Regions from separate parts of the Pseudomonas sp. HLS-6 TE3448 genome, predicted to be linked through region 1. Evidence: predicted binding sites of a transcription regulator. Region 1 holds the regulator's gene; each other region holds the start of a gene.

The links. The regulator FliA, encoded in region 1, starts transcription of late flagellar genes. The targets are predictions, from matches to a motif close to CTAAAGTTTNNNNNNNNNNNGCCGNTAA.
Region 2: a site for FliA is predicted at 4,013-4,040, ahead of AB7M23_RS09390 (methyl-accepting chemotaxis protein). Genes of this name have one in related genera too.
Region 3: a site for FliA is predicted at 6,417-6,444, ahead of AB7M23_RS01080 (flagellar protein MotY). Genes of this name have one in related genera too.

Annotation. Positions count from the first base shown of each region.
Region 1 is NZ_JBRJIO010000001.1:2,893,296-2,903,455, forward strand. It holds gene fliR (flagellar biosynthetic protein FliR) at 1-667, shown strand, start outside; gene flhB (flagellar biosynthesis protein FlhB) at 670-1,806, shown strand; gene flhA (flagellar biosynthesis protein FlhA) at 1,987-4,116, shown strand; gene flhF (flagellar biosynthesis protein FlhF) at 4,128-5,438, shown strand; gene fleN (flagellar synthesis regulator FleN) at 5,559-6,392, shown strand; gene fliA (RNA polymerase sigma factor FliA) at 6,389-7,129, shown strand; gene AB7M23_RS13480 (chemotaxis response regulator CheY) at 7,236-7,610, shown strand; gene AB7M23_RS13485 (protein phosphatase CheZ) at 7,631-8,419, shown strand; gene AB7M23_RS13490 (chemotaxis protein CheA) at 8,432-10,160, shown strand, end outside.
Region 2 is NZ_JBRJIO010000001.1:2,037,026-2,047,185, forward strand. It holds gene AB7M23_RS09380 (LysR substrate-binding domain-containing protein) at 1-159, shown strand, start outside; gene ggt (gamma-glutamyltransferase) at 277-1,944, shown strand; gene AB7M23_RS09390 (methyl-accepting chemotaxis protein) at 2,007-3,926, opposite strand; gene pcaH (protocatechuate 3,4-dioxygenase subunit beta) at 4,352-5,071, shown strand; gene pcaG (protocatechuate 3,4-dioxygenase subunit alpha) at 5,083-5,688, shown strand; gene AB7M23_RS09405 (FAD-dependent oxidoreductase) at 5,756-7,474, opposite strand; gene AB7M23_RS09410 (IclR family transcriptional regulator) at 7,650-8,426, shown strand; gene AB7M23_RS09415 (Gfo/Idh/MocA family protein) at 8,551-9,600, shown strand; gene AB7M23_RS09420 (sugar phosphate isomerase/epimerase family protein) at 9,618-10,160, shown strand, end outside.
Region 3 is NZ_JBRJIO010000001.1:226,012-236,171, reverse strand. It holds gene AB7M23_RS01120 (ABC transporter ATP-binding protein) at 1-1,052, opposite strand, end outside; gene argF (ornithine carbamoyltransferase) at 1,049-1,969, opposite strand; gene grxD (Grx4 family monothiol glutaredoxin) at 2,451-2,786, shown strand; gene bfr (bacterioferritin) at 2,851-3,321, opposite strand; gene AB7M23_RS01100 (bacterioferritin-associated ferredoxin) at 3,520-3,738, opposite strand; gene AB7M23_RS01095 (peroxiredoxin) at 3,974-4,576, shown strand; gene rnt (ribonuclease T) at 4,636-5,307, opposite strand; gene pyrC (dihydroorotase) at 5,304-6,350, opposite strand; gene AB7M23_RS01080 (flagellar protein MotY) at 6,482-7,462, shown strand; gene AB7M23_RS01075 (argininosuccinate synthase) at 7,598-8,815, shown strand; partial or broken gene AB7M23_RS01070 (hypothetical protein) at 9,260-9,562, opposite strand; gene AB7M23_RS01065 (response regulator transcription factor) at 10,014-10,160, shown strand, end outside.

The DNA of each region.
Region 1 (10,160 bases):
GTTGCCAGCGCGCATCCGGCTGTATTTCGCGGTGGCTATTACGGTGGTCATCGTGCCTGGCTTGCCGCCTCTGCCTGAGGTCAATCCCTTGAGCCTCAGTGGGCTGCTGCTGATTGCCGAACAGGTGATCATCGGTGCCCTGTTCGGTATGGCGCTGCAGCTGTTCTTCCAGGCCTTTGTGATTGCCGGGCAGATTGTTGCGATTCAGATGGGGATGGCGTTTGCCTCGATGGTCGATCCGGCCAACGGCGTCAATGTCGCGGTGGTCAGTCAGTTCCTGACGATGCTGGTGACCCTGTTGTTTCTATCGATGAATGGCCATCTGGTGGTTTTCGAGGTGCTCACCGAGAGTTTCACCACATTGCCAATTGGCAGCGGTCTGCTGGTCAATCATTTCTGGGACATGGCCGGGCGCCTGGGCTGGGTATTGGGCGCAGCACTGCTGCTGGTACTGCCGGCGATTACCGCACTGCTGGTGGTCAACATCGCCTTTGGCGTGATGACCCGTGCCGCGCCGCAGTTGAACATTTTTTCCATTGGTTTTCCCTTGACCCTGGTATTGGGGCTCGGGATTTTCTGGGTCGGTCTGGCCGACATTCTGTCCCATTACCAGTCATTGGCCTCCGAGGCCCTGCAATGGCTGCGTGAACTGGCGAGGGCGCGCTGAGCATGGCTGAGAGCGAGAGCGGTCAGGATAAAACAGAAGACCCCACCGACAAGCGCAAGAAGGACGCTCGTGAAAAGGGCGAGATTGCGCGCTCCAAAGAACTCAATACGGTTGCCGTGACCTTGGCGGGCGCGGGCGGGTTGCTGGTCTTCGGCGGTGCGTTGGCGGAAACGCTGATGGAGCTGATGCGGATCAATTTCACCTTGTCCCGCGAGGTGCTCATCGACGAGCGCTCCATGGGGATCTTTCTGTTGGCCTCGGGCAAGATGGCCATACTCGCCACTCAGCCGGTGTTGCTGGTACTGCTGCTGGCGGCGATCATCGGGCCGATTTCCCTGGGTGGGTTTTTGTTTGCCGGCAGTAGCCTGGCACCGAAGTTCAGCCGAATGAACCCGATGTCCGGGATCAAGCGGATGTTCTCCATGCATGCGCTGACCGAGTTGCTCAAGGCGCTGGCCAAGTTCTTTGTGATCTTGCTGGTGGCCTTGGTGGTGCTGTCTTCAGATCGCGACGACCTGATTGCCATCGCGCATGAGCCGCTTGATCAGGCAATCATCCATAGCGTTCAGGTGGTGGGCTGGAGTGCCTTGTGGATGGCGGCGGGTTTGCTGCTGATCGCCGCCGTAGACGCGCCTTTGCAGCTTTGGCAGGCACACAAGAAGCTGTTGATGACCAAGCAGGAAGTGCGTGACGAGTACAAGGACAGTGAAGGTCGCCCCGAGGTCAAACAGCGCATTCGACAGACCCAGCGCGAGATGTCGCAGCGACGGATGATGGCGGCGATTCCCGAAGCCGATGTGGTCATCACCAACCCGACGCACTATGCCGTGGCGCTCAAGTACGACCCTGAAAAGGGCGGTGCGCCATTGCTGCTGGCCAAGGGCACTGACTTCATTGCGCTGAAGATTCGTGAAATCGCGGGTGAGCACAAGATCCAGATTCTTGAGTCGGCGGCGTTGGCGCGCTCGATCTACTACTCCACCGAGCTTGAGGAAGAAATCCCGGCGGGCCTGTACCTGGCGGTGGCCCAGGTGCTGGCCTATGTCTTCCAGGTCCGCCAGTACCGTGCTGGCAAAGGCAAGGCGCCTGACCCCCTCAAGGACGTACCGATTCCGCCGGATTTGCGTCGGGACTCCTGATCCTACCCTGATGTGGTGGCGTCCTGTGGCCAGCCGGCTTGCCTGCGATTACCGCACCGCATACGTTCTGATCCCCCTGAAAGCCTCTTATTGCGTGACAGACGCAAAGTTGGAAGGCTTCTTGCAAAGGCAGCGCCACGCGCCTTCGTGGCGTCAAAAGTTTGCTTGAGAGGAATACCGGTGGATCGCACTCAGTTAATCAACAGCGCCCGTAGCAACCTGGTCGGCCTTGGCCGAGGAAACCTGGGTGTGCCGCTGTTGCTGCTGGTGTTGCTGGCAATGATGATGTTGCCGATCCCGCCGTTCCTGCTCGACGTGTTCTTCACGTTCAACATTGCCCTGTCGATTGTGGTCCTGCTGGTGTGTGTCTACGCACTGCGCCCACTGGATTTTGCTGTTTTCCCGACCATTTTGCTGGTGGCGACGCTGCTACGGCTGGCGTTGAACGTAGCGTCGACGCGGGTAGTCATGCTCCATGGTCATGATGGTCACGCTGCGGCCGGTAAGGTGATTCAGGCCTTTGGTGAGGTGGTGATCGGCGGTAACTACGTGGTCGGTATCGTGGTCTTCGCCATCCTGATGATCATCAACTTCGTCGTGGTTACCAAGGGTGCAGGGCGTATCTCCGAAGTGAGTGCGCGGTTTACCCTCGACGCGATGCCGGGCAAGCAAATGGCAATCGACGCCGACCTCAACGCCGGCCTGATCGATCAGGCCCAGGCCAAGGCGCGCCGCTCCGAGGTGGCTCAGGAGGCTGAGTTCTATGGTTCCATGGACGGTGCCAGCAAGTTTGTGCGCGGTGACGCCATCGCCGGCCTGCTGATTCTGTTCATCAACCTGATCGGCGGTATGGCCGTCGGTATGTTCCAGCACAACATGACCTTCGCCGATGCGGGCAAGGTGTACGCCTTGTTGACCATTGGTGACGGTTTGGTGGCGCAGTTGCCATCGCTGCTGTTGTCCACCGCTGCGGCGATCATGGTGACGCGTGCCTCGGGTTCCGAGGACATGGGCAAGCAGATCAACCGACAGATGTTCGAGTCGCCGAAGGCCTTGGCGGTTTCGGCCGGGATCATGCTGGTCATGGGCCTGGTGCCGGGTATGCCGCACGTTGCCTTTATCGGCTTGGCGGCGCTGGCCGGTGGTGCCGCCTACATGGTGTGGCGCAAGCAGAATCAGGCCAAGCTCAAGGCGCAGGAAATGGCTCAGATGCAGCAAGACCTGCTGCCGTCTCCACAGCGAGCCATGGAAACCAAAGAGCTGGGCTGGGACGACGTCACGCCGATTGACATGATCGGCCTGGAAGTGGGCTATCGCCTGATTCCATTGGTCGACCGCAATCAGGGTGGGCAACTGTTGGCGCGGATCAAGGGCGTGCGCAAAAAGCTCTCCCAGGACCTCGGTTTCCTGATGCCGACGGTGCACATCCGCGACAACCTCGACCTTGCGCCAAGTGCCTACCGCCTGACGCTCATGGGGGTCATCCTGGCTGAGGCGGAAATCTATCCTGACCGGGAGCTCGCGATTAACCCGGGGCAGGTCTTTGGTACGCTCAATGGCATTGCCGCCAAGGACCCGGCCTTCGGCCTGGAGGCTGTGTGGATCGACGTTGGCCAGCGCAGCCAGGCCCAGTCGCTGGGTTACACCGTGGTCGATGCCAGCACCGTGGTTGCTACGCACTTGAACCAGATCCTGCACAAGCATTGCCATGAGCTGATCGGTCACGAAGAGGTTCAGCAGTTGCTGCAGGTATTGGCCAAGGGCTCGCCGAAACTGGCCGAGGAGTTGGTACCGGGCATCATGTCGCTGTCGGGGTTGCTCAAGGTGTTGCAGGCGCTGTTGTCCGAGCAGGTGCCCGTGCGTGACATCCGCAGCATTGCCGAAGCCATCGCGAACAACGCCGGGAAGAGTCAAGATACCGCCGCTTTGGTAGCCGCGGTGCGCGTCGGATTGTGTCGCGCCATCGTGCAAAGCATTGTCGGCACTGAGTCTGAGCTGCCAGTTATCACGCTTGAGCCAAGGTTGGAACAGATTTTGCTCAATAGTTTACAAAGGGCCGGGCAAGGTCAAGAAGAGGGCGTTCTTCTTGAGCCAAGCATGGCTGAAAAGCTTCAGCGTTCGTTAATCGAGGCTGCCCAGCGTCAAGAAATGCAAGGGCAACCAGCGATCTTGTTGGTCGCAGGGCCGATACGGGCAATGTTGTCGCGTTTTGGTCGCCTGGCAGTACCGAATTTGCATGTTTTGGCGTATCAGGAAATACCTGACAACAAGCAAGTCACCATCGTTGCCACAGTAGGCCCCAACGGCTGAGGTAGTGGGTTATGCAAGTTAAGCGTTTTTTCGCAGCCGATATGCGTCAGGCCATGAAGTTGGTTCGTGATGAGCTGGGGGCTGAGGCCGCCATCATCGGCAACCGACGGATTGCTGGCGGTGTCGAGCTGACGGCTGCGCTGGACTACAAGTTGTCTGCCTTGGCGCCACGTGTGCCCAACGTTGAGCTTGAAGATGAACTGCGCAAGACACAGTCGCGCATCGTAACTGCCCAAGCCGAATTGAGCAGCCGCGTCGAGGGTGATGAGACGGCGAATCGCCAGTTGTTCGCCGGCCTGCCACTGACTGCATCGGAGCCGCTGATCGAGCCGCATGTCGATGAGCCGGAGCGCCCTCGGGTCGCGCCAGCGCCTGCGGTAGATCAGCGCCTGTTTGACTCGATGCGTAACGAGCTGTCTGGTTTGCGTGAATTGCTGGAGGTGCAGCTGGGGTCGCTGGCGTGGACTCAACTGCAGGGCAGCAAGCCGCAGCAAGCGAGCCTCTGGCGCCGCCTGCAGCGTATTGGCTTGTCCGGACCGCTGTCGCGCGAGCTGCTTGACCTGACCGCCGAAATTGAAGAGCCACGCCATGCCTGGCGGATGTTGCTGGCCCACCTGGCGCGGATGATCAGCGTACCGGAAGTCGATCCGATCGAAGAGGGCGGCGTGATCGCCATGGTCGGCCCGGCGGGTATGGGCAAGACCACTACGCTGGCGAAGTTGGCAGCCCGCTACGTGCTCAAGTACGGCGCGCAGAACCTGGCCCTGGTGAGCATGGACAGTTTCCGCATCGGTGCCCAGGAACAACTGAAGACGCTCGGGCGTATCCTCAATGTTTCGGTCACCCATGTCGATCCGGGGCAGTCCTTGGGGCAGGCGTTGGAGCCCTTGCTGCGCAAGCGCGTGGTGCTGATCGATACCGCAGGTTTGCAGGCCAGTGATCCGGCCCTGCGCATGCAGTTGGAGACGCTGGCCGGTCGCGGTATCCAGGCGAAGAACTACCTGGTGCTGGCGACGACCAGCCAGAAACAGGTGCTGACGGCGGCCTACCACAGCTACAAGCGCTGCGGGCTGGCCGGTTGCATCCTGACTAAACTTGATGAAACCGCCAGCCTCGGTGAAGTGTTGAGCCTGGCGATCAGTCATGAATTGCCGGTGGCCTATCTGACCGATGGGCCGCGCATTCCGGATGACTTGCACGTGCCGCGCCGCCACCAGTTGGTCAGCCGCGCGGTCAGTGTGCAAATGCAGGACGAACCCAGCGAGGAGGCCATGGCCGATATGTTCGCTGATCTCTATCACGGCCCGAAGCGTGTTGGCTGAGGTGCCGGTGAAGACGTTGCAAAGTATCTACATCAATGGTCTGCCAGGCATTTTTCAGGTGTTTGAAAGTGCAGCCAGTCATGTGGCCTCGGTCTAAGCAAGACAAGGTAAAGAACAAACATGGGTAGCATGCATCCCGTACAGGTGATCGCCGTGACCGGCGGCAAAGGTGGCGTTGGCAAGACTAACGTGTCAGTGAACTTGTCACTGGCGTTGGCCGAGCTCGGCCGTCGCGTCATGCTGTTGGACGCCGACCTGGGCCTGGCTAACGTCGACGTGTTGCTGGGCCTCACGCCCAAGCGAACCCTGGCCGACGTTATCGAAGGGCACTGCGAGCTGCGCGACGTGCTGCTGCAGGGGCCGGGCGGTGTGCGCATCGTGCCTGCCGCTTCGGGTACGCAAAGCATGGTTCACCTGGCGCCCGCTCAGCATGCCGGCCTGATTCAGGCGTTCAGCGATATCGGCGACAACCTCGATGTGCTGGTGATCGACACTGCTGCGGGTATTGGTGACTCGGTGGTCAGCTTCGTTCGAGCAGCCCAGGAAGTGTTGCTGGTGGTCTGTGACGAGCCGACCTCGATTACCGACGCCTATGCGTTGATCAAGCTGCTTAACCGTGATTACGGCATGAACCGCTTCCGCGTGCTGGCGAACATGGCGCAAAGCCCTCAGGAAGGGCGCAATCTGTTCGCTAAGTTGACCAAGGTCACGGATCGCTTCCTCGATGTCGCCCTACAATACGTCGGTGCAGTGCCGTATGACGAGTGCGTGCGTAAAGCCGTGCAGAAGCAGCGAGCGGTCTATGAAGCCTTTCCGCGTTCCAAGTGCGCGCTGGCGTTCAAGGCCATCGCACAGAAGGTCGATAGCTGGCCGCTGCCAGCCAACCCGCGCGGCCATCTGGAGTTCTTCGTCGAGCGTCTGGTGCAGCCGACCAGTGTGGGGCCTGCTCTATGAGTGCCAGCGGTTTCCGGATGTACAGCAAGGCTTCGCGCGACGCGCAGTATGAGTTGGTCGAACGCTACGCGCCGCTGGTCAAGCGCATCGCTTACCACCTGTTGGCGCGTTTGCCCGCCAGTGTTCAGGTTGAAGACCTGATTCAGGCCGGCATGATCGGTTTGCTTGAGGTGGCGAACAAGTATGACTCAAGCAAAGGTGCCAGTTTTGAGACCTATGCCGGTATTCGCATCCGCGGTGCGATGCTGGATGAGGTGCGCAAGGGGGATTGGGCGCCGCGTTCGGTTCATCGCAATACCCGCATGGTCAGTGATGCAATTCGCGCTGTTGAAGCAAAAACAGGTCGTGACGCTAAAGATCATGAAGTTGCTGCCGAACTTCAATTGAGTCTCGATGATTATTACGGGATTTTGAATGACACCTTGGGCAGTCGCCTGTTCAGCTTCGACGACCTGTTGCAGGACGGCGAGCATGAAGGGCTGCACGAGGACGGCGCCAGCGCCCAGGTCGAGCCTTCGCGCGATCTGGAAGACGAGCGCTTTCAGGCAGCGTTGGCAGATGCGATTGCCAACTTGCCTGAGCGTGAGCGGCTGGTGCTGGCGTTGTATTACGACGAAGAGCTGAACCTCAAGGAAATCGGCGAGGTGCTTGGGGTCAGTGAGTCGCGGGTCAGCCAGTTGCACAGCCAGTGTGCTGCACGCTTGCGTGGGCGGCTGGGAGAATGGCGCGCGCGTTGATTGCTGGGTTTCATGCAGTCGTGAAAATGTTGTGCCGGATTTGATTGAGTGCGCGTTCAGCGCTGAGCGCGTTAAAGACTGCTTGGAGGTCTAATTGGACAAGAACATGAAAATCCTCATCGTTGACGATTTTTCGACGATGCGGCGGATCATCAAGAACCTGTTGCGTGACCTGGGCTTCACCAATACCCAGGAAGCGGACGACGGCGTCACTGCACTGCCAATGCTGCACAGCGGCAACTTCGATTTCCTGGTAACGGACTGGAACATGCCTGGCATGTCCGGCATCGACCTGCTGCGTACTGTGCGCGCTGACGAACGCCTGAAACACCTGCCGGTGCTGATGGTAACGGCAGAGGCCAAGCGTGATCAGATCATTGAGGCGGCTCAGGCTGGCGTTAATGGTTACGTGGTAAAACCATTCACGGCTCAGGTGTTGAAAGAAAAGATCGAGAAGATCTTCGAGCGCGTCAATAGCTGAGGTACGCCACGGGGGCGCTTATGGAGCATAAACAATCGTCGTTGGGCGACTTCGAGTCGACACTGAAGAAACATGCCAACGAGCTTGTCGAGAGCCTTGAACGAGGTAAATTCGGCGACGCGGTACAACTGATCCATCAGCTGAACCAGACCCGTGATCGTGGCCTGTATCAGGAAGTCGGCAAGCTCACCCGCGAGTTGCATAGTGCGATCGTCAGTTTTCATATTGACCCGCAGATGCCGCAGGCTGAGGAAGTGTCGCAGATCACCGATGCCACCGAGCGCTTGTCCTATGTGGTCAAGCTCACCGAGGGCGCGGCTAACCGGACCATGGACCTGGTCGAGCAAAGTACGCCGGTGCTTCAAGAATTGAGTGCCGAGGCAAGTACCTTGAGTGCCGACTGGCAGCGTTTCATGCGTCGAGAAGTGGCTGCGCCGGAGTTTCGCGAGCTGGCGCGTCGCGTTGACAGTTTTCTGACGCGCAGCGAGGCCGGCACCCGTGAAGTGGCAGGCCACCTCAATGACATTCTGTTGGCTCAGGACTACCAAGACCTGACCGGCCAGGTGATCAAGCGCGTCACGCAACTGGTTACCGAAGTAGAAAGCAATCTGCTCAAGCTCGTATTGATGGCCAGTCAGGTCGACCGCTTTGCCGGTATTGAACATGACCACCAGCAGCTACGTGCTGAAAAAGATCAAGAAAAACATCCGACTCGGGGTGAAGGTCCGCAGATTCATGCCGATAAGCGTGAAGACGTCGTGTCCGGTCAGGACGATGTCGACGATCTGTTGTCCAGCCTGGGTTTTTAGGGAGCACGTTTAATGAGCTTCGGCGCCGATGAAGAAATCCTCCAGGATTTCCTGGTAGAAGCCGGCGAAATTCTTGAGCAACTGTCCGAGCAATTGGTCGAGCTGGAAAGCCGGCCTGATGATGCGGATCTGCTCAATGCAATCTTTCGCGGCTTTCACACTGTAAAAGGGGGCGCCGGCTTCCTCCAGCTCAATGAGCTGGTGGAGTGCTGCCATATTGCCGAGAACGTGTTCGACATTCTGCGCAAGGGCGAGCGTCGCGTGGACTCCGAGCTGATGGACGTGGTCCTGGAAGCCCTGGACACGGTCAACAGCATGTTCGGCCAGGTCCGCGAGCGCAGCGATGTGACGCCGGCCACGCCAGAGCTGCTGGCTGCGCTGGCACGCCTGGCTGAGCCGGCTTCGGCCCAGCAGGCTGCTGCACCCGAGCCTGAGCCTGAACCGGTTGCCGAGGCGCCCGCTGAGCAAGCGTCTGGCGACATTACCGACACGGAGTTCGAGCAACTGCTCGACTCGCTCAACGCCGTCAAGGCCGAGGCCGAGGCGCCTGCCGCTCCGGCAGCTGCGGCGGGTGATGAAATCACCGATGCCGAATTTGAGTCATTGCTCGACCAACTGCACGGCAAAGGCCAGTTTGCTGCCGACAGCCTTCCCACACCTGCTGCGCCTGCGTCGGCAGCGGTTGTCGAGGCAGGTACTGAAGCCAGCAACGAAATTACCGACGACGAATTTGAAGCGCTGCTGGACCAGCTTCATGGCAAGGGTACCTTTGCTGTGGATGCACTGCCGGCCGCGGCTGTCGAGCCCGCTGCTACCGAAGCGTCGGGCGACCATATTTCCGAGCACGAGTTCGAAGCGTTGCTCGATCAGATCCACGGCAAAGGTAAATTTGCCGAGGGCGCAGCAGCAACGGCCTCGGTCGCAGAAGCAGCAGTAGCCAAGCCTGCGGCCAAGCCCGCGCCCGCTGTGGCTCCTGCACCTGCTCCCGTCGCCAAGCCTGCTGCAGCGGCAGCACCTGCGCGTCAGGCCGCTCCGGCGTCAGCCGACAAGCATGCCGCCAGCGAAGCCGAAACCACGGTGCGCGTCGATACCGCCCGCCTCGATGAGATCATGAACATGGTCGGCGAGCTGGTACTGGTGCGTAACCGTCTGGTTCGCCTGGGCTTGAACAGCGGCGATGAGGCCATGTCCAAGGCGGTGTCGAACCTTGACGTGGTCACCGCTGACCTGCAGACCGCGGTCATGAAGACCCGCATGCAGCCGATCAAGAAGGTTTTCGGGCGCTTCCCGCGCCTGGTTCGTGACCTGGCGCGCCAGTTGAAGAAAGAGATCAACCTGGAGCTGGTGGGCGAAGAGACCGACCTGGACAAAAACCTGGTCGAGGCCTTGGCCGACCCGCTGGTTCACTTGGTGCGCAACGCTGTCGACCACGGTGTCGAAACACCGGAAGAGCGTGAAGCCGCAGGCAAATCGCGTGGTGGCAAGGTCGTATTGTCGGCTGAGCAGGAAGGTGACCACATCCTCTTGTCGATCTCTGACGACGGCAAGGGCATGGACCCCAACGTGCTGCGCGCCAAGGCGGTGGAAAAGGGCCTGATGGACAAGGATGCAGCCGATCGCCTGAGCGAGTCGGACTGCTACAACCTGATCTTCGCCCCGGGCTTTTCCACCAAGACCGAGATCTCCGATGTGTCTGGCCGTGGTGTCGGCATGGACGTGGTGAAAACCAAGATCTCCCAGC
Region 2 (10,160 bases), 860 kb from region 1:
GACGTGCGTGCCGGACGCCTGCAGCTGATCCTTGCCGATGCCAACAGCGGCTATCGCCAGCCGATCCATGCGGTGTACTACCGCAATACGCAACTGGCCCTGCGCATTCAGTGCTTTCTCGATTTCATTCAGCAAAAGCTGGCGGTCTACGCCTGTTGAGATTTCTGGCGGCGACAGAGGCTGTCTAAACGCGGCTGTTTTCGCTTCGGTGTTTGATATGTCGTTCGACATCAGCCTTAATGGGTGTTCAACGAAAACAACACTAAGGAAGCTTTCATGCGCGTTGTGATGTTCCGACTCCTGACCCTCAGTGCCGCGATTATCGCCAGTTCTTCGGCCTACGCCGTGACCCTGGACGGTGGCGCGGTCGCCGCGCCCGATCAATATGGTGCACAGGTAGCCGCCGAAGTCCTGAAAAAAGGCGGTAACGCGGTGGATGCTGCCGTGGCGACTGCATTCACGCTGGCGGTGACTTACCCCGAGGCTGGCAATATCGGCGGCGGTGGTTTCATGACCCTGTACATGGACGGCAAGCCCTATTTCCTCGACTACCGCGAGATCGCCCCGAAAGCGGCGAACCGCACCATGTACCTGGACGATAAAGGCGAGGTCATCGAGAACCTCAGTCTGGTCGGTGCACGTGCCGCTGGTGTCCCGGGTACGGTGATGGGGTTATGGGAGGCGCATCAGAAATTCGGCAAGCTGCCTTGGGCCGAGCTGCTGACCCCAGCAGTCGGTTACGCCAGGAATGGCTTTAAAGTGGCCTCCAAACAGTACCAGTACCGTGAGGACGCCCTGGGTCTGTTCAAGGACAGCACCAACTTCAATGACTATTTCGGCAGCATGAAGGTCGGCGAAACCTTCAAGCAACCCGAGTTGGCGCAAACCCTGGAGCGTATTGCCAGCAATGGCGTCAGTGAGTTCTATCAGGGCAAGACCGCCGACCTGCTGGTGGCTCAGATGCAGGCCGACAAGGGCTTGATCAGCAAAGATGACCTGAAGGATTACAAGGCTGTCTGGCGTGAGCCGATGCGCATCGACTGGCGCGGCAACACGGTCTACACCGCGCCGTTGCCAAGCTCTGGTGGTATCGCGCTGGCGCAACTGCTGGGCATCAAGGAAAACCGCGCTGCCGACTTCAAGGGCGTTGAGTTGAACTCGGCTCGTTATATCCACCTGCTGGCCGAAATCGAGAAGCGGGTATTTGCCGACCGTGCCGACTACCTCGGCGACCCTGCGTTCAGCAAGGTGCCAGTTGAGCAATTGATTGCCAAGGACTACCTGCTCAAGCGTGCCAAGGAGGTCAATCCGACGGCCATCTCTGAGACGGAGAAAGTTCGCCCGGGCCTGGAACCGCATCAGACCACGCACTTCTCCATCGTCGACAAGCAGGGTAACGCCGTCAGCAACACCTACACCTTGAACTGGGACTATGGCAGTGGCGTTGTCGTCAAGGGCGCTGGCTTCCTGCTCAATGACGAGATGGATGACTTCAGTTCCAAGCCTGGCGTAGCCAACGCCTTCGGTGTGGTCGGCGGCGACGCCAACGCCATCGAGCCAGGTAAGCGCATGCTTTCGTCAATGAGCCCAACGCTGGTAACCCGCGACGGCCAGGTCACCCTGGTTCTGGGCACGCCGGGTGGTTCGCGGATTTTCACCTCGATCTTCCAGGTGTTGAACAACCTCTATGACTACAACCTGCCGCTGGAGAAGGCCGTTGCTGCGCAGCGTGTGCATCATCAGTTGCTGCCTAAGGACACTATCTATTACGACGCTTATGCGCCGTTGAATGGCAAGGTGGCTGATGATCTGAAGAAGATGGGGTACACCCTGGAAGATCAGGGTTGGGAGATGGGGGATATCCAGGCGATCCGGGTCAATGGCACGGCGCTGGAAACCGCCTCCGATCCACGTGGCCGGGGTGTGGGCCACGTGGTGAAGTAACCGGCCTTATCGCTGGCACTGTAGACGCCTGCTGGTGTCGGCAGTGCCAGCGATGTTTCAGGTCAGACGCGGAAGTGGCTGACCATCATCTGCAACTGGTTACCCAGCCGTGCCAGCTCGACGCTGGACGCCGCGGTTTCTTCACTGGCTGCGGAAGTCTGCTCCGAGACATCGCGTACATTGAGGATGCTGCGGCTGATTTCCTCGGCTACGGCACTCTGCTGCTCGGCGGCTGCGGCGATCTGCTGATTCATCGACTGGATGTTCGACACCACGCGGGTGATGTTCTCCAGTGATGCACCGGCTTTACGCGTCAGTTCAACGCTGCTGTCGGTCAGGTTACGGCTGTTCAGCATGACGTTGGCGACCTGTTGGGTACCGCTTTGCAGGCCTGCTACCAGTTCTTCGATCTCTTCGGTGGATTTCTGCGTGCGCTGGGCCAGGCCGCGAACCTCGTCCGCGACCACGGCAAAACCACGACCGGCTTCGCCTGCGCGGGCCGCTTCGATGGCGGCATTCAGGGCGAGCAGGTTGGTCTGCTCGGCGACCGACTTGATCACGTCCATGACGCTGCCGATCTTCTGGCTTTCCTGTTGCAGGTGCCCCATGGCGTCGGTCGAGCGCTTCACTTCTTCGGCCAGGCGTTCGATTTGGGCAATGGCCTGGGCGACGACCTCATCACCCGCACGGGCCTGACCGTCAGCATCGGTTGCCGCTTCTGAGGCCAGCTCGGCGTTGCGCGCCACCTCCTGCACTGTCGTCGCCATTTCATGCATGGCGGTTGCCACCTGATCGGTTTCGACCTTCTGGCTGTTGACTCCGGCATTGGTTTCCTCGGTGACCGCCGAGAGTTCTTCCGCTGCGCTGGCGATCTGGGTGACGCCGTCACGGATGCCTGTGATCAAGTCACGCAGGGTGCTGCCCATGCGCTGTATGCCTTGCTGTAAAACGCCCAACTCGTCTCGGCGGGTCACGCGTAGCTCATGGGTCAGGTCGCCTGCAGCGATTTTCTCGACCACCTTGAGGGTGTCTTGCAGCGGGCGGGTAATCTGGCGGGTAATGATAACCGCGGCCAGTACGCCGAACAGCAGTGCCAGCAGGGTGCTGATGAGTTGCAGTGCACGCGCCTGGGCGCTTTCGTCATCACGACGATCCAGTTGGATCTTATAGAGCTGATCGCTGTATTTGACGATATCGGCGCCTTGTACGGTCATTTCCTGGCGAGCTACGGCGATCTCGGCAATGGCGCTCTTGAAGGTGAGTACGGCGTCACGGTAGGCGAGGATGGCGCTTTCGAACTGCTTCGCGCGGGTGGTTTCGCGTGGCAGGTGATCGTTCAGTTGGCGGACTTCAGTCAGGGCGGCATCCAGTTGTCGCAGAGCCGCCTGCTCGGTCGAAGTACTGAGGTCGGCAATGTAGCTGCGCACTTCCAGGCGCACCATCATCAGTTGTTCCTTGACCCGCGTAATGGCCTGGAATTGCTCAAGACGACGAGGGTCGCCCTCTGGCAAGGCCAGGACATCGCGGTTGATCGACTCGATCAACTCGATGGCGCTGGCGGCGGCTATACCCATCGCATCGCGGGCGGCCAGGGTGGTTCTATAACCGTTGCGCATCTTGTTCAGTGATACCTGATACGCGCTGATGGTCTTGGCCTGCTGCTGCAGCAGTTTGATGTTCTCGGGGCTCTTGAAGCTATTCAGCAGTTTCTGCTGTTGCGCGCTGAACGTGTCGAGTTTGGCTTGAACATTGGCGGCGCTGGTGTCATCGCCGTTGGTCAACATGTATTGCAGGCGCGCAATGCGCATGTTCGTCAGGTCGCTGTTGAGCTGAGTGATGTCGCTCATCCAGTTGCTACGGTCGATCAGGCCACCAAGGCTGGTCCAGCCTGTCAGCGCCAGAAGGCCGGTCAGTAACAGCACCAGGCCGAAGCCCAGGCCGAGTTTCACATTGACGCTGATATTGGCAAACCAGCTGTTCATACCATCCCTCCAGGAACGTTTTACGGTCTTGATCCCGATCGCTGGAAGGTTGTTTTTCTTGGTGCCAGGCGATCCATACGCTGGCTTTATCGGCGGCAGTTCGGGTAGCTGAAACGCTTTTTCAGCAATTCCTACGAAATTGATCAACAAAGTGTTTAGTGAATGTTTCTGCGGCGTTCAGGGCTTCTTCAACGTCTCCTGAATCAAGCCTGCCAGCGCTTGGCCGGTGGAGCCGTGCGTATACCTTTTCGCCATAGCCTATGAAAACTCTTGGGTTAGGCGACGTGAGCGCGCTGCGCTATACATAACCAATTGGTTATGTTTCCCATGGTTCTTTTCAGTTCCCGTCGAAGCCGTCTTGGCCGACACTGGGTGCTCGCCTGCTCCTCCCGGGCTTTTCCACATCCAATAACAAGGAGAACGGCATGTCCGCCACAGACGACAGTCGCTTCGCTATCCGTGATCGCAATTGGCACCCGAAAGCCCTGACCCCCGACTACAAGACCTCTGTTGCCCGGTCGCCGCGTCAGGCACTGGTGAGCATTCCTCAGTCGATCAGCGAAAGCACCGGTCCAGACTTCTCTCACCTGCAGTTTGGTCAGCATGACCATGACCTGTTGCTGAATTTCAACAACGGCGGCCTGCCGGTTGGTGAGCGCATCATCGTTTCCGGTCGAGTGTGTGACCAGTACGGCAAGCCGATCCCGCATACCCTGGTGGAGATGTGGCAGGCCAACGCCGGTGGCCGTTACCGGCACAAGAACGACCGTTACCTGGCGCCTCTGGACCCTAACTTCGGCGGTGTTGGTCGAGCCTTGACCGACCGTGATGGCTACTACAGTTTCCGCACGATCAAGCCCGGTCCTTACCCATGGCGTAACGGGCCGAACGACTGGCGTCCGGCGCACATTCACTTCTCTATCAGCGGCCCGTCGATCGCTACCCGGTTGATTACCCAGCTGTACTTTGAAGGTGATCCGCTGATTCCGATGTGCCCGATCGTCAAGTCGATCGCCAATCCTGAAGCGGTACAGAGCCTGATCGCACGCCTGGACATGACCAACGCGAACCCGATGGATTGCCTGGCCTATCGTTTCGACATCGTGCTGCGCGGCCAGCGCAAGACGCACTTTGAAAACTGCTAAGGAGCCCCGCCATGCCTACTCAACTGCTGCCGGAAACCCCTTCGCAGACCGCCGGTCCTTACGTTCATATCGGCCTGGCACTGGAGGCCGCCGGTAACCCGACTCGCCCTCAGGAAATCTGGAACCGTATGGCGCGTGCCGATGCCCCGGGCCAACAGATCCTGGTGTTTGGCCATGTATACGATGGCAATGGCCATCTGGTGCGCGACTCGTTCCTGGAGTTCTGGCAGGCTGACCACGAGGGTCACTATCAGCCAGATTTCAACCTGGAAAAGCCATTCAACAGCTTCGGTCGTACTGCCACGACCTTTGATGCGGGCGAGTGGAACCTGCACACCATCAAGCCGGGTGTCGCGCTGAATGCCGCCGGTGTGCCAATGGCACCGCACATCAACGTGAGCCTGTTTGCCCGTGGTATCAATATCCACTTGCAGACCCGCTTGTGCTTCGATGATGAAGCCGAGGCCAACGCCAAGTGCCCGGTACTCAACCTGATCGAGCAGCCGCAGCGTCGCGAGACCCTGGTTGCCAAGCGTTGTGAAGTGGACGGTAAACTGGCCTACCGCTTCGACATTCGTATTCAGGGTGAAGGCGAAACGGTGTTCTTCGACTTCTAAGCCTGTAGCGCCATAAAGAAGCCCGCCAATTGGCGGGCTTCTTTATGGGCTGCTGTTTGTAGTGGAGTTACTCGTAGGCTGTTGCGCCGGCAATGTGGCGTCCAGCGATGTAACCAAAGGTCGCGGCCGGTCCCAGGTTGATGCCGCCTGCCGGGTAGTGGCCGCCCATGATGCTGGCCATGTCGGTACCTACCGCATACAACCCGGCAATGGGCTGGCGTTGCTCATCAAGCACCTGGGCGTGCTCGTTGGTCTTGAGGCCAGCGAAGGTGCCGAAGCAGCCCGGTTCAACTTTAACTGCATAGAAGGGGCCTTTCTCGATCGGCGCGACGCAAGGATTGGGGCCATGCAAGGCATCCCCTTGTTTACGGTTGTAGGGTGTAGAGCCACGGCCGAACAACGGGTCTTCGCCGTTGCGCGCATGGCGGTTGTATTGCTCGACGGTCGTACTCAAACCCTGGGGGTCGATACCGCAAGCCTGGGCCAGCGCTTCAAGGGTGTCGCCTTTCTTCAGGTAGCCGGAGCGTACGAAGGGTTCGACCGGCAGTGGGAACGGGCGGGAAATCCCCAGGCCATAACGGCGCTGGAAGGCATGGCTGCAGATCAGCCAGGAGGCCACCTCTTCACCCGGCGCCGCAGCGACCATGGCACTGACATAGTCATAGTAACCGCCGGCTTCGTTGACGAAGCGCTTGCCGTTCGCCAGTACACCGATAATGCCTGGCTTGCCACGTTCGATGATGTGCGGGAAGTGACCGAACGTGCCGTCCTTGTATGGCACCCTGGAGACCGGTGCCCAGGCGACCGGGCTGAGCAGGTCGTCAGCCACCCGGCCGCCGACGCTTTCGCCCAGGCGCAGGCCGTCGCCGTTGGCGCTCAGTGGCGGCAAGGCCAGGTGTTCGTTGCCGGTGGGCGTACGCGGGAACAACGCCTTGCGACGTTCGATATCGTTGGGGAAGCCGCCTGCCGCCAGCACTACCGCATGACGCGCGCGGATCTTAACGGGGCCGTTGCGTGTTTGCACGACGGCGCCAGCCACCCGGTTGTTTTCGTGAATCAGTTCGCTGGCCGGGGCCGACTCCCAGAGCAGTACGCCGAGGTCTTCGGCAGACTTGGCCAGCCTGGCCACCAGTGCAACACCATTGACCAGGTGCATGGCCCGACCGTTGAGCGCCAGGTCGAGCAGGTGCCGGCTGAAGCGCTTGGTCACGTGGAGCAGCGAGCGCCAGGAGCGGGTCAGGGTCAGGAAGGCCGCGAGGTCTTTGCCGGCCATGATCGGCATGCCCATGAACGAGGTTTCGCGCATGGTCTTGCGCAGGCGTTTGAGCAACTTGCCGACTTCGCGAGCATTGTAGGGGGCGGCGATAACCGAACGTCCGCCCGTTCCGGCGCCGGGTGTGTCGCCATGAATATCGGCGATAGCGTTGCCATCGGAAAACTGCAGGGCAGTATGGCGTTCGAAGAACGAGACCATGTGAGGCGCGGCCTCCAGAAACGCATCGATCATTACGGGATCGAAGCGCTCGCCCAGTTCGTGCTCAAGGTAGGTACGGGGCAGTGAACGGTCTTCAATGATACCGGCGCGTTGTGCCAGTGGATTGCAAGGTACCCACATCCAGCCACCGGACCAGGCAGTGGCGCCGCCGAACACCGGGTCTTTCTCGACCACGATGACCTTTTTACCGTGCCAGGCGGCTGTCACGGCGGTGGATAAACCGGCAGCGCCGGAACCGATGACCAGGACATCGCAGTCCACCGTGGTGTGCAAAGAGGTGTCGGCAGGCATTTGAGATCTCACGTTCAGGGTCGAATAGTTTTGTTTTTGGAACTCAATTCCATATTCTATGGTTGCTGTCCGATATCGCCAAGTGCAAAGCGGGCAAAATGGGCGAAGATCGAACAGTGGTTTGCGCTTTCGCCGACGCTCTTTAGAATCGGCAAAATTTTTAGGGACCGTGACCATGGCCGGTAGTCAGATTGAACGTGCGTTAAGCCTTCTCGAAAGCCTCACCAGCGCCCCGCGCGGCCTGCCAATGCAAACGCTGGCTGAGCAACTGGACATCCCCAAGAGTGCTACCCATCGCATGTTGGCCGAGCTGATACGCCTCGGGTATGTGCGGCAAAACCCGGAAAACAGTCGTTATCTGCTGAGTACCAAGCTGGTCGCTTTGGGCTTTCGTTACCTCTCCAGCGCTGGCGCCGATGTGGTTCAACCCGTCCTTGATCAATTGGCCCAGCAAACGGGTGAGCTGGTGCGTCTTGGAGTGATCGACGGCGAGCGCCAAACCTGGATCGCCAAAGCTCAGGGGGCTCGCTCGGGGTTGCGTTATGACCCCGATATGGGCCGGGATGCGCCATTGTTTTACACCGCTTCCGGGCATGCCTGGCTGGCCAGCCTGAGTGATGCGCAGGCCTTGCTGCTGGTGGAGCGCCAAGGGATTGCCCAGCGGGAGGACTTTGGCCCCAATGCCCCGGCTTCCAATGCCGATTTGCTCGAGCGTCTGCGCATTGCCCGTGAGCATGGTTATGCCTGGGTCGTTGAGAGCTCTGCGGTAGGCACCTCGGCACTGGCGGCAGTGGTGCGTCACCCGCTGGACGGGCATGTGGTCGGGGTGCTCAGCGTCGCCGGGCCCAGTGCCCGTATGAGTGAGGCGCGTATGCATGAACTGGCCCCTGCATTGCTGGCTGCGACGGCAGAGTTGTCGGCAGCCTGCCCTGCTTCGGAGTTGTTCCTCTAGCGTTTCTGCCGCGCCATAGCGAATGGCAGCCCTCAGGGCTGCCATTTTTTTTGCTTGCAAGAAAAGTGGAACTGAGTTCTAAATAAAATGCGAATAACAACAACTCACCACGAGGAGCTCGGGCTTGAATCAGCCATTGCGAATTGCCTTGATCGGGGCAGGGGTCATGGGCCGCCAGCACTATCAGCATTTACGAACACTCGACCAGGCACAGCTGTGCGCGGTGGCCGACCCGAATGAAAGTGCGGCTGAGTTTGCTGCCGAGTGCGGTGTGGCGTACTACGCCGATTACCGGCAGATGCTCGCTCTCGCCCGGCCTGAGGCCGTCATCGTCGCCAACCCGAACGCGCTGCATGTGAGTACGGCACTCGACTGCCTGGCGGCAGGGGTGCCTGTGTTACTGGAGAAACCGGTGGGTGTGCAGCTAGGGGAAGTGCGCGAACTGGTCGCGGCCTCGAAGGCTACCGGGTTGCCGGTTCTGGTTGGGCACCACCGTCGACACAATCCCTTGATTGCCCGCGCCCATGAAGTGATATCGCGTGGCGTTTTAGGGCGTTTGACCACCGTCACCGCGCTCTGGCAGTTGCGCAAGCCAGACAGCTACTTCGATATCCCGTGGCGGCGCGAGGCTGGCGCGGGGATGTTGCTGACCAACTTGATCCACGACCTCGACCTGTTGCGTTACTTGTGTGGCGAAGTTCGCCAGGTGCAGGCGATCACCAGCAACGCGGTACGCGGCTTTGGCAATGAGGACTGCGCGGCGGTGTTGCTCCAGTTCGATAACGGCGCGCTGGGCAGCCTGACCGGCTCTGATGCCGTGGCCGCGCCCTGGAGCTGGGAGCTCGACAGTGGCGAGAACCCGGTCTACCCGCGTCAGGCCGATCAGCCCTGCTACCTGTTGGCAGGTACCGCTGGGGCCCTGAGCATTCCTCAGCTCAAGCGCTGGTACTACGCCGAAGCCGGGGAGGGTTGGCATCAACCACTGCTGCAGGTGCAGGAGCCGTTCACTGCCGATGAGGCCCTGCGCCTGCAGCTGCTGCACTTTATCCAGGTCGCTCGTGGCCAGGTTCAGCCGCTGGTCAGTGCGGCTGATGCAGGGCGCACGCTGGCCCTGATCGAAGCCATCCGCGAGGCCGCGCGTACTGGTCGCGCCTGCGCCCCTGCCTGTCTTTAAGCCTTGAAGGAGTCATCATGAATCAACGTGTTATGTCGCTGGCGGCCTTGACGGTGCTGGAGTTGTCCCCGGTGCAGATGGTTGAAGTGGCCGCCCGGGCCGGTTACAGCCATGTTGGCTTGCGCCTGGAGCCCGCCACGCCAGAAGAGCACCATTTCCCCTTGGTACGTGACGCCGAGCTGCGTCGTCAGACCGCTGCACGCCTGCGTGACACCGGTATCAAGGTGCTGGATGTGGAAATCCTGCGGCTCAAACCCGATACCCGTGTCGGGGATTTTGAAGCCTTGCTGAGCGTCGGCGCCGAGTTTGGCGCCACGGAGCTGCTGGTGGCCGGTAACGATCCCGATGAGCAGCGCCAGACCGATAACTTCGCGGCCCTGTGTGACCTTGCCGCTCGCTATGGCCTGCACCCCCATCTGGAGTTCATGCCGTGGACTGATGCGAAGAACCTTACCCAGGCGCGGCGCATTGTCGAGAACGCTGGGCGCGACAATGGTTGCGTGCTGATTGACGCCTTCCACTTCGACCGCTCGGGGTCGTCACTGGAAGCGCTGCGACAA
Region 3 (10,160 bases), 2.7 Mb from region 1:
ACGCTGCCGGGTGCCGGAAACAGCACCAAGTGGTCTGCCGCAACCACGATACCGACTTCGCTGCCAGGCAAATGGTCGATGTGGCTGGGGAATATCGCTTCGAGCTGGCTGCCGGTTGCCAGTTGCAGGCGATACAGCGTGGACGCGCCGAGGAAGCTCTTGCCGACAATGCGAGCCTTGAGCTCGCTGTCAGGTGCATAGACGATATCGTCTGGCCGCAGCAGTACATCCACTGCGCTGCCAATGGCCATGGTGTAGGCGCGATTTCCGCAGAGCTCGCCGAGTTCGGTCTGTACGGACTCCGGGCTGGTCAGTTGACCGCGAATGAAGTAGCCCTGGCCAATGAAGCTGGCCACGAAGGGGGTCAGGGGCTCATGGTACAGGTTGTAGGGCGTATCCCACTGTTCCAGTCGACCTTCCTTGAACACACCGACATGGTCGCTGACCGCAAAGGCTTCTTCCTGATCGTGGGTAACCAGGATCGCGCTGGTACCACGGCTCTTTAGAATGTCACGCACTTCATGGCTGAGGCGTCGACGCAGTTCGACATCAAGGTTCGAAAACGGCTCGTCAAGCAGCAGCAGTTGTGGCTCGGGCGCCAAGGCGCGGGCCAGTGCAACCCGTTGCTGTTGGCCACCAGAAAGCTCATGAGGGTAGCGTTGGCCAAGGCCACCGAGCTTGACCAGCTCGAGCATTTCCTCGACCACGTGTTGCTGTTGTGGGTGTTTGCCAATGCCGAATGCAATGTTCTGCGCCACGGTGAGGTGAGGGAACAGTGCATAGTCCTGGAACACCATGCCGATTCGGCGCTTTTCTGGTGCGAGGGTGAACCCTGCTTTGGAGATGACTTCGCCTGCCAGCTGTATCTCGCCCTCATGCACGGGCTCAAAGCCGGCGATGGCGCGTAGCGTGGTGGTTTTTCCGCACCCGGAAGAGCCGAGCAAACAACCGATATCGCCGGCGTTCAGGTGCAGGTTGAGGTTCTGGACAACGCGCTGGCCTTGGTACCCACAGGCCAGGTTGCGAAGGTTGAGCAGTAAAGGTTGACTCATGCGTGGTGGTAAGCCGGTTCAACAAGGAATTCAAGAAGCGCCTTCTGTGCGTGCAGACGGTTTTCCGCCTGGTCCCAAGCGACCGAGCGTGGGTCGTCGAGAAGGTCCATGCTGATTTCCTCGCCGCGGTGAGCAGGCAGGCAATGCATGAACAACACATCGGGGGCAGCGAGGTCGAGCAGCTCGCGCGTTACCTGGTAAGGTGCGAACGTCTTCAGACGCCGTGCAGTTTCCTCCTCCTGCCCCATGGAAGTCCAGACATCGGTGCTCACCAGATGGGCGCCCCGCACAGCCTCTTTCGGATCGCGGACGATCGTGACGCGGTCGCCGGCCTGGGCGACGAATTGAGGATTCGGCTCGTAGTCTTCCGGGCAGGCGATGCGCAATTGGAAGTCGAACTGGATGGCGGCTTCTATATAGCTGTTGCACATGTTGTTGCCGTCGCCGATCCAGGCCACGGTTTTGCCCTGGATCGAGCCGCGGTGTTCGAGGAATGTCTGCATGTCGGCCAGCAGTTGGCAAGGGTGCAGGTCATCGGACAGGCCGTTGATCACCGGTACCCGCGAGTTGGCGGCGAACTCGGTCAGCGTGCTGTGGGCGAAGGTACGGATCATCACCGCATCCAGCATGCGCGACATGACGATGGCGCAGTCGCTGATCGGCTCACCGCGACCCAGCTGGGTGTCGCGCGGCGAGAGGAAGATGGCTTGGCCGCCGAGCTGGATCATGCCAGCCTCGAATGACAGGCGGGTGCGGGTCGAAGACTTCTCGAAGATCATCCCCAGTACGCGGTTCTTCAGGGGTTCGAACAACACGCCTCGGTTACGCAGGTCCTTCAGCTCGATGCCACGACGGAGCACACCGAGCAGTTCGTCGGGGGTGCAGTCCATCAGGGAGAGAAAGTGCCTTGCGTTCATCATTGACTACCTTTTTGCAACAGACCGCAGATCATCTAAAGCCGGTTTTTGGAAAAACGGGTGAGACCTGCGGCGAAAGCCGCACGTGGCGACGAAATTAGGGGGAGACGCAATACTATAATTAAATGTCGCGTCTTACCAAGAGGGGCTGCAACATCGGCACTGCCGAATCTGCGATAACCCAATGGGGAACAGCTTTTTTGTGTACGCCACAAGGTTTTACACTGCCTGCCAGCGGCTTGGCAAACGCTGCTCACGCTGTTGAGTGCATCACCGCACCGGCTACGTGCTCATTCGCATATCCGGCGCAAGGTATCTGCTCACTCAAGCGTGGCCCTCCGGACGGCTCCAGTTGCGCTAAATTTGCCCCTGGACGGTGGGCTAAGGGGGATGTTGGCAAGGCCGAGCGCCACGCTCGGCTTTCCGATACAATGCGTCACCGTGCCGACAACCGCGTCGGAAAGTTCAGCCGAGGTGCTCCATGGATATCATCGAAACAATCAAAGAGCAGATTGCCAACAACACCATTCTGCTTTACATGAAAGGCTCGCCCAATGCCCCGCAGTGCGGCTTCTCCGCCAAAGCGGCGCAAGCTGTAATGGGTTGCGGCGAGAAGTTCGCTTACGTGGACATCCTGCAAAACCCGGAAATTCGCGCCAACCTGCCGAAGTACGCCAACTGGCCAACCTTCCCACAATTGTGGGTGGCCGGTGAGCTGGTCGGCGGCAGTGACATCATGACCGAGATGTTTGCCAACGGCGAACTGCAGACGCTGATCAAGGAAGCGGCTGCCAAGGCCAAGGCTGCCGAAGCCTGATTCTTGTCAGCTAACAAAAAGCCCCGCATTGCGGGGCTTTTTGTTAGCTGCGAGAAAGACGGGCTTACTCGCCCATCTGCGACTGCAGGTAGTTTTCCAGGCCGACCTTGTCGATCAGGCTCAGTTGGGTTTCCAGCCAGTCGATGTGCTCTTCCTCGGCTTCGAGGATGTCTTCCAGCAGCTCGCGGCTACCGAAGTCGCCAACCGTTTCGCAGTGGGCAATCGCGGCCTTGAGATCGGCTAGACCTGTCTGCTCGATTTTCAGGTCGCACTGGAGCATTTCCTTGGTGTGCTCACCAATGAACAGTTTGCCAAGGTCCTGCACGTTCGGGATGCCTTCGAGGAACAGAATCCGCTTGATCAGTTTGTCAGCGTGTTTCATTTCATCGATGGATTCTTTGTACTCGTGCTTGCCGAGCTTATCCAGGCCCCAGTCTTCATACATACGGGCATGCAGGAAGTATTGGTTGATTGCGACCAGCTCGTTTCCGAGGATCTTGTTGAGATGCTGGATGACGCTAACGTCGCCTTTCATGATGGGGTCCTGCCCTGTAGGTGAGCTCAATAGCCCTGAGTGTGAGCCGGGCAACTTTTGCTGTCAAACCTAAGTTCTTGAATAATAAATAGAAACTAATAGGAATAAGAATGTTTTTGTTCCGCGTCTTAGTCCTAAGCACTTGAATTGCAGGCATAAAAAAACCGGACGCTGGGTCCGGTTCTTGGAAAGTCTGAATTATGCTGCAGTAAATTCTACCGGATAAGGCAGTGCAGCCTGGCTCACTTGCAGCTCGGTCAGGGTTTCGCGTACGACTTGTTTAGCCAGGCAGGCGCATTTGCCGCACTGAGTGCCCACATTGGTCGCTTCGCGTACGTCACGGTAGCTACAGCAGCCGTCGTAGATTGCATCGCGGATCTGTCCGTCGGTAACACCAACACAAAGACACACATACATAGAGGAGACCATCGTGGCTAAAGGCTCAATGCGGAGGATCTTAATGTTAATGAGAATGCTTGTCAAAGCACTTTGTTGAGTGATCCCGTTCGCCGCGACGGACGGCAGCCTGGTCAGTGACCGCCCTTAAATTCGGCGGTACACGTTGGGCGGTGTATGATGGTCAGTCCATGCGATGCCAGGTGGGCCATGTGCCCTGCTGTGCATACCATTCCACTACATCAGGAGATATCGAATGAGCGTGCTCGTAGGCAAAAAAGCCCCGGATTTCACGGTTCCAGCCGTACTCGGCAATGGCGAGATCGTCGACAGCTTCAACCTGGCTTCGGCCATCAAGGGCAAGTACGGCCTGGTGTTCTTCTACCCACTGGACTTCACTTTCGTCTGCCCGTCCGAGCTGATCGCCCTGGACCACCGTATTCCTGACTTCCAGGCGCGTAACGTCGAAGTCATCGGTGTTTCGATCGACTCGCATTTCACCCACAATGCCTGGCGTAATACCCCCGTCAACAACGGCGGTATCGGCCCGGTCAAATACACCCTGGCCGCTGACATCTCCCACGAGATCTGCAAGGCCTATGACGTTGAGTCCGAAGGTGGCGTAGCCTTCCGTGGCGCGTTCCTGATCGACACCAACGGTGTGGTCCGTTCGCAAATCGTCAACGACCTGCCGCTGGGCCGTAACATGGACGAGCTGCTGCGTCTGGTCGACGCCCTGCAATTCCACGAAGAGCACGGCGAAGTCTGCCCTGCCAACTGGAAAAAAGGCGACAAGGGCATGACCGCTTCGCCAGAAGGCGTTGCTGCTTACCTGAGCGAGAATGCTGGCAAGCTGTAAGCACCACGCATAAAAAAACCGGCCCCAGTGGCCGGTTTTTTTATGCGTGGCTGTCGACTTCAGTCGTCGAAGTCTTGCCAGCCGCCCATTTGTTTCCAGCGGTTGACGATACCGCAGAACAGCTCGGCGGTTTTTTCGGTGTCATAGCGAGCCGAATGTGCTTCACGTCCGTCAAAGTCGATGTCGGCACTTTGACAGGCCCTGGCCAGTACGGTCTGGCCATAGGCCAGGCCCGCCAGGGTAGCCGTGTCGAAGCTGGAGAACGGATGAAACGGGTTGCGCTTCATATCGTTCCGGGCTACCGCGGCATTGAGGAAGCCCAGGTCGAAACTGCTGTTGTGGCCGACCAGAATTGCCCGCTTGCAGCCATTGGCCTTCAAGGCCTTGCGCACACCACGGAAAATGTCGGTTAGCGCGGCCTCCTCGCTAACAGCCATGCGTAGCGGATGGTCCAGCTTGATGCCGGTGAACTCCAGTGCGGCCTGTTCAATATTGGCGCCTTCAAACGGTTCGACACGGAAGAAATAGGTGTGCTCGGGGAACAGGAAACCTTTCTCATCCATGCCGATGGTCACGGCGGCAATTTCCAGCAAGGCGTCGGTTGCGCAGTTGAAACCGCCCGTCTCGACATCCACTACTACTGGCAGGTAACCACGAAAGCGTTCGGCCATCGGGTGACGCGGGCCGCCGCTATGACCTTCCTGGTCGAGGTCGAAGTGATCATCACTCACGCATTTGTCTCCAGCAGGCGCCAGCGCAGTTGTTCACCGGCGCGCAGCGGTACCACGGTGTGCTCGCCGAATGGCAGGCTATCCGGGGCGGTCCAGCTTTCGCGGACCAGGGTAATAGTGTCGGTATTGGCCGGCAGGCCGTAGAACGCAGGGCCATGCAGGCTGGCGAAACCTTCGAGTTTGTCCAGCGCATTGCGCTGCTCGAATGCTTCGGCATACAGCTCGATAGCGGCGTAGGCGGTGTAGCAGCCGGCACAACCGCAGGCGGCTTCCTTGGCGTGACGGGCATGCGGCGCCGAGTCGGTGCCCAGGAAGAACTTGCTGTTGCCGCTGGTAGCGGCATCGAGCAGGGCGACCTGGTGCGTATTGCGCTTGAGGATAGGCAGGCAGTAGTAGTGCGGGCGAATGCCACCGACCAGCATGTGGTTGCGGTTGTACAGCAGGTGCTGAGCAGTAATGGTTGCCCCGACGTTGGCCGGTGCTTCTGTCACGAACTGCACGGCATCGGCCGTTGTAATGTGTTCGAAGACCACTTTAAGCGTCGGGAAACGCTCGACTACGCGGCGCATGTGTTCGTCGATGAACTGCTTCTCGCGGTCGAAGACGTCGACCTCGCTACGCGTTACTTCACCGTGTACCAGTAGCGGCATGCCGACTTCAGCCATGGCCTCGAGCACCGGGAAGATGTTGTCGATGCTGGTGACACCCGAGTCCGAGTTGGTGGTCGCACCCGCTGGATAAAGCTTGGCGGCGTGGACGAAACCGCTGGCTTTGGCCGCGCGGATTTCCTCGGGTTGGGTACGGTCGGTGAGGTACAGGACCATCAACGGCTCGAAGCGGCTACCAGCCGGACGGGCCGCGAGGATACGCTCGCGATAGGCGCCGGCTTCGGCGGCGTTGCGCACTGGTGGTACCAGGTTTGGCATGATGATCGCGCGGGCAAAGGTGCGCGCCACATCGCCAACGGTGTGGGGCAGGACGGCACCATCACGAAGATGGATATGCCAGTCGTCAGGACGCAGGAGGGTCAGGCGGTCGGACATTGGGGATTCCAGGCGGGTCGAACTCAAGGTGAATGCTACCGGAAAAGCCGGGGCCGAGCACTCGCTATCAAGTTTTGCCAGGGCCTACCGATACCTTGCAGGTATGCCGTGAAAAATTTGTGGAGCCGCCCGTGCGCCAGCATTATCTAGCCCTGCTCAGCATGTTTGCCAGCCTGCCTGCCATGGCACTTACTTTCCAGACGCGTCTGGAAAGCGTCGAGTGGAAGGTCGAGGGTGATCAGTTCGAGTGCCGATTGATCCAGCCGATTGCCAATTTCGGCTCCGGTGAGTTCGTGCGTCGCGCGGGCGAACAGCCGACCTTCCAGTTGCGTTCGAACAGCAATGTACTGGGGACAGGTTCGGCAACCTTGCTGGCCGCCGCCGCGCCGTGGCAGCCCGGGCGTGGCGATATCAACCTGGGCACTGTGCGCATGGCCCGTAACGGTGTGCTGTTCAACAGCACGCAAGGCCAGGCCAGCCGTTTGATCAATGGCTTGCTGGACGGCCGCAGTACCGTGGTCCGCAATTATGCGGGTGAGGCGGGGCGGGCGATGGAAGTGCGCGTGTTGCCGGTCAAGTTTGGCCAGGCCTACGGTGACTACCAGGTCTGTGCGGCCAAGTTGTTGCCGATGAACTACGACCAGGTGCGTCAGACCCGGGTCGACTTCCCGGGTGGCGGTATCGACCTGGATGCCAATGCCCAAGCGCGACTGGACATCATCCTCGACTTCCTCAAGGCTGATCCTACGGTCAATCATATTGAGCTTGATGGCCACTCGGACAACAGTGGCAATCGCCTGACCAACCGTGACCTGTCACGTCGGCGTGCGCTGGCCGTCATGGATTATCTTAAAAGCCACGGTATTGCAGAAGAGCAGATCACGCTGCGTTTCCATGGTGAGCGGTATCCACTTGCACCGAACAACAGCCCGGCCAACCGCTCGCGCAATCGCCGCGTGAACATTCAGTTGGACCGTGTGGCGCCCGTTGAAAAGCCGGTAGAAGCCGCCAGCGAAAAGCCGCTTGGCAAGGCACCTGATGCGGCGTCGACAGCACCGGGCCAAGTGCCTGCAGCCAACACCTCTGTTGCCAAGCCGGCCGTTAAGTCCTGAGGTTGAGGGGCGACCGTCCGTCGCGCCCTCGACCGTTCCTGTCGCTTTGTCGTCACAAGCTGTCGCCCCACTGTAAATGTTGCGGTAAGACCGGTAGAATCATCGGTTTTCCGTACAACCCCGTGGAGTGATGGCATGGCGGACGTAAAAAAGGTCGTACTGGCGTATTCCGGCGGCCTTGATACTTCGGTAATTCTCAAGTGGCTGCAAGATACCTATAACTGCGAAGTGGTGACCTTCACCGCCGACCTGGGGCAGGGCGAGGAGGTCGAACCGGCCCGCGCCAAGGCTCAGGCCATGGGTGTCAAAGAGATCTACATCGACGACCTGCGCGAAGAGTTTGTGCGTGACTTCGTGTTCCCGATGTTCCGCGCCAACACCGTTTACGAAGGTGAGTACCTGCTGGGTACCTCCATCGCTCGTCCGCTGATTGCCAAGCGTCTGATCGAAATCGCCAACGAAACCGGCGCCGATGCCATTTCTCATGGCGCGACCGGCAAGGGCAACGACCAGGTACGTTTCGAGCTGGGTGCCTACGCGCTCAAGCCAGGCGTGAAGGTTATTGCGCCATGGCGCGAGTGGGACCTGCTCTCGCGTGAAAAGCTGATGGACTATGCCGAGAAGCACGCGATTCCAATCGAGCGTCACGGCAAGAAGAAGTCGCCGTACTCGATGGACGCCAACCTGCTGCATATCTCCTATGAGGGCGGTGTGCTTGAGGATACCTGGACCGAGCACGAAGAAGACATGTGGCGTTGGACCAAGTCGCCGGAAAACGCGCCGGACGTACCGACCTACATCGAACTGACCTACCGCAACGGTGACATCGTTGCTATCGACGGCGTGGAAATGACCCCCGCTACCGTGCTGGCAACCCTCAACCGCATCGGCGGCGAGAACGGCATCGGGCGTCTGGATATCGTCGAAAACCGCTATGTCGGCATGAAGTCTCGTGGGTGCTACGAAACCCCGGGCGGCACCATCATGCTGCGTGCACACCGCGCCATCGAGTCGATCACCCTCGACCGTGAAGTCGCTCACTTGAAAGATGAGCTGATGCCGAAGTACGCCAGCCTGATCTACACCGGTTACTGGTGGAGCCCAGAGCGTCTGATGCTGCAGCAAATGATCGACGCTTCGCAGGTGAACGTGAACGGTGTTGTACGTCTGAAGCTGTACAAGGGCAACGTGATCGTGACAGGTCGCAAGTCTGATGACTCGCTGTTCGACGCCAACATTGCTACCTTCGAGGAAGATGGCGGTGCTTACAACCAGGCCGATGCAGCGGGCTTCATCAAGCTGAACGCCTTGCGCATGCGCATTGCCGCAAACAAGGGGCGTTCGCTGATTTAAGCATTCTCCTCGTTTGAAAAAAACCCGGCCTTGGCCGGGTTTTTTTATTCATCGTTTTTATTACTGTGGGTCTGTGCATGGCCATGCCTTATGGGGTGTGGAGGACATGGGTTTATTGGTAATCGTCGTTTGAATACCAGCATCCATATTGTAAAAAACCAACGACTCTCCACTTCCGTTACTGGGTGAAAGTCGTGATTGCTTCAACGCGCTTAGTACATGATGTTCAATAAATTGATTCGCGCCGCTGCCTGATAGAAAAATGCTGGATGGGGGTGTGTTGTCGGGTAGCACCGGGCTGTTCGGCGTGTTTATCATGAGTTCTAATTGTGCGAGCTTTTCGCACAGTTCATTGAGTTTCTCATGAAGTGCGTCATTGGGATCATCTCGACACTGTTCACGTTTTACCGTGCTCGTTGTTGAATATTCAACTGCACTTGAAGGAGGCTCGGCTATGGGCGCTTCATCGCTGGTTTTTTCTTGGGTCAAATAGTTCGATGCCGCTATCTCCTGTGCGTGCTCTGTGGGTATTTCAGCATTGTCAGGGACATACAGTGATCGTGTGTTGAAATTTAATGTAAGAAAGAAAAGCAGTGTCAAGAAGGGCGGAAACCCTACAAGAAACCACGTGTAAATTTCTTGGCTGTCTTCACCGAGAAATGGCAGGGAGGCCAGCGCAGAGGCCTCAATGATTCCGGCGAAGATGGCGATGATGGTCAACGGACTTTTGGGTTCGGCGTTGCTCATGATTCAGTACCTTCTGCTCATTTTGGCGGAGATGCATGACGGGCCGCCATGCTCAGAAGGATCGCTCGAATAGTCCGTACAGGTGGGTAATTATGTGTTGTTTCAGGCAGCACGTAAGGCGGCTGTATGGGGTGATTTTTAAAGAGGACTACGAACTTCTATTAATCTAATGGCACTATGGGAAATTTCCTTCAACGATTGTGGCGTCGCTTCATAGGTTGTGACTTTGAATGATGATAGTGTTGTTTTACAGCGGATTTTACTTGCGTTTTCTTTGGCGGGTGCTGCTGTTTTCTGAGTTTGGCATTAATAAAATTTGTAGGAATTGTCCTATGATTTTGTAGGCCGTGTCTTTGAGTGTAAGTGCTTGGCGGGAGCAGAATGCAATATTTCGAATGAATGGGATATTGTGCGAGCTTAAAAGCCGAACAGCAAAAATTTGGATTTGCCCATGAATAAAGTGCTGATCGTGGATGATCATCCAGTCATTCGTTTGGCTGTACGCATGCTGATGGAACGGCATGGTTACGAAGTCATTGCGGAGACGGATAATGGTGTAGATGCACTGCAACTTGCCCGGGAATATCTTCCCGACATT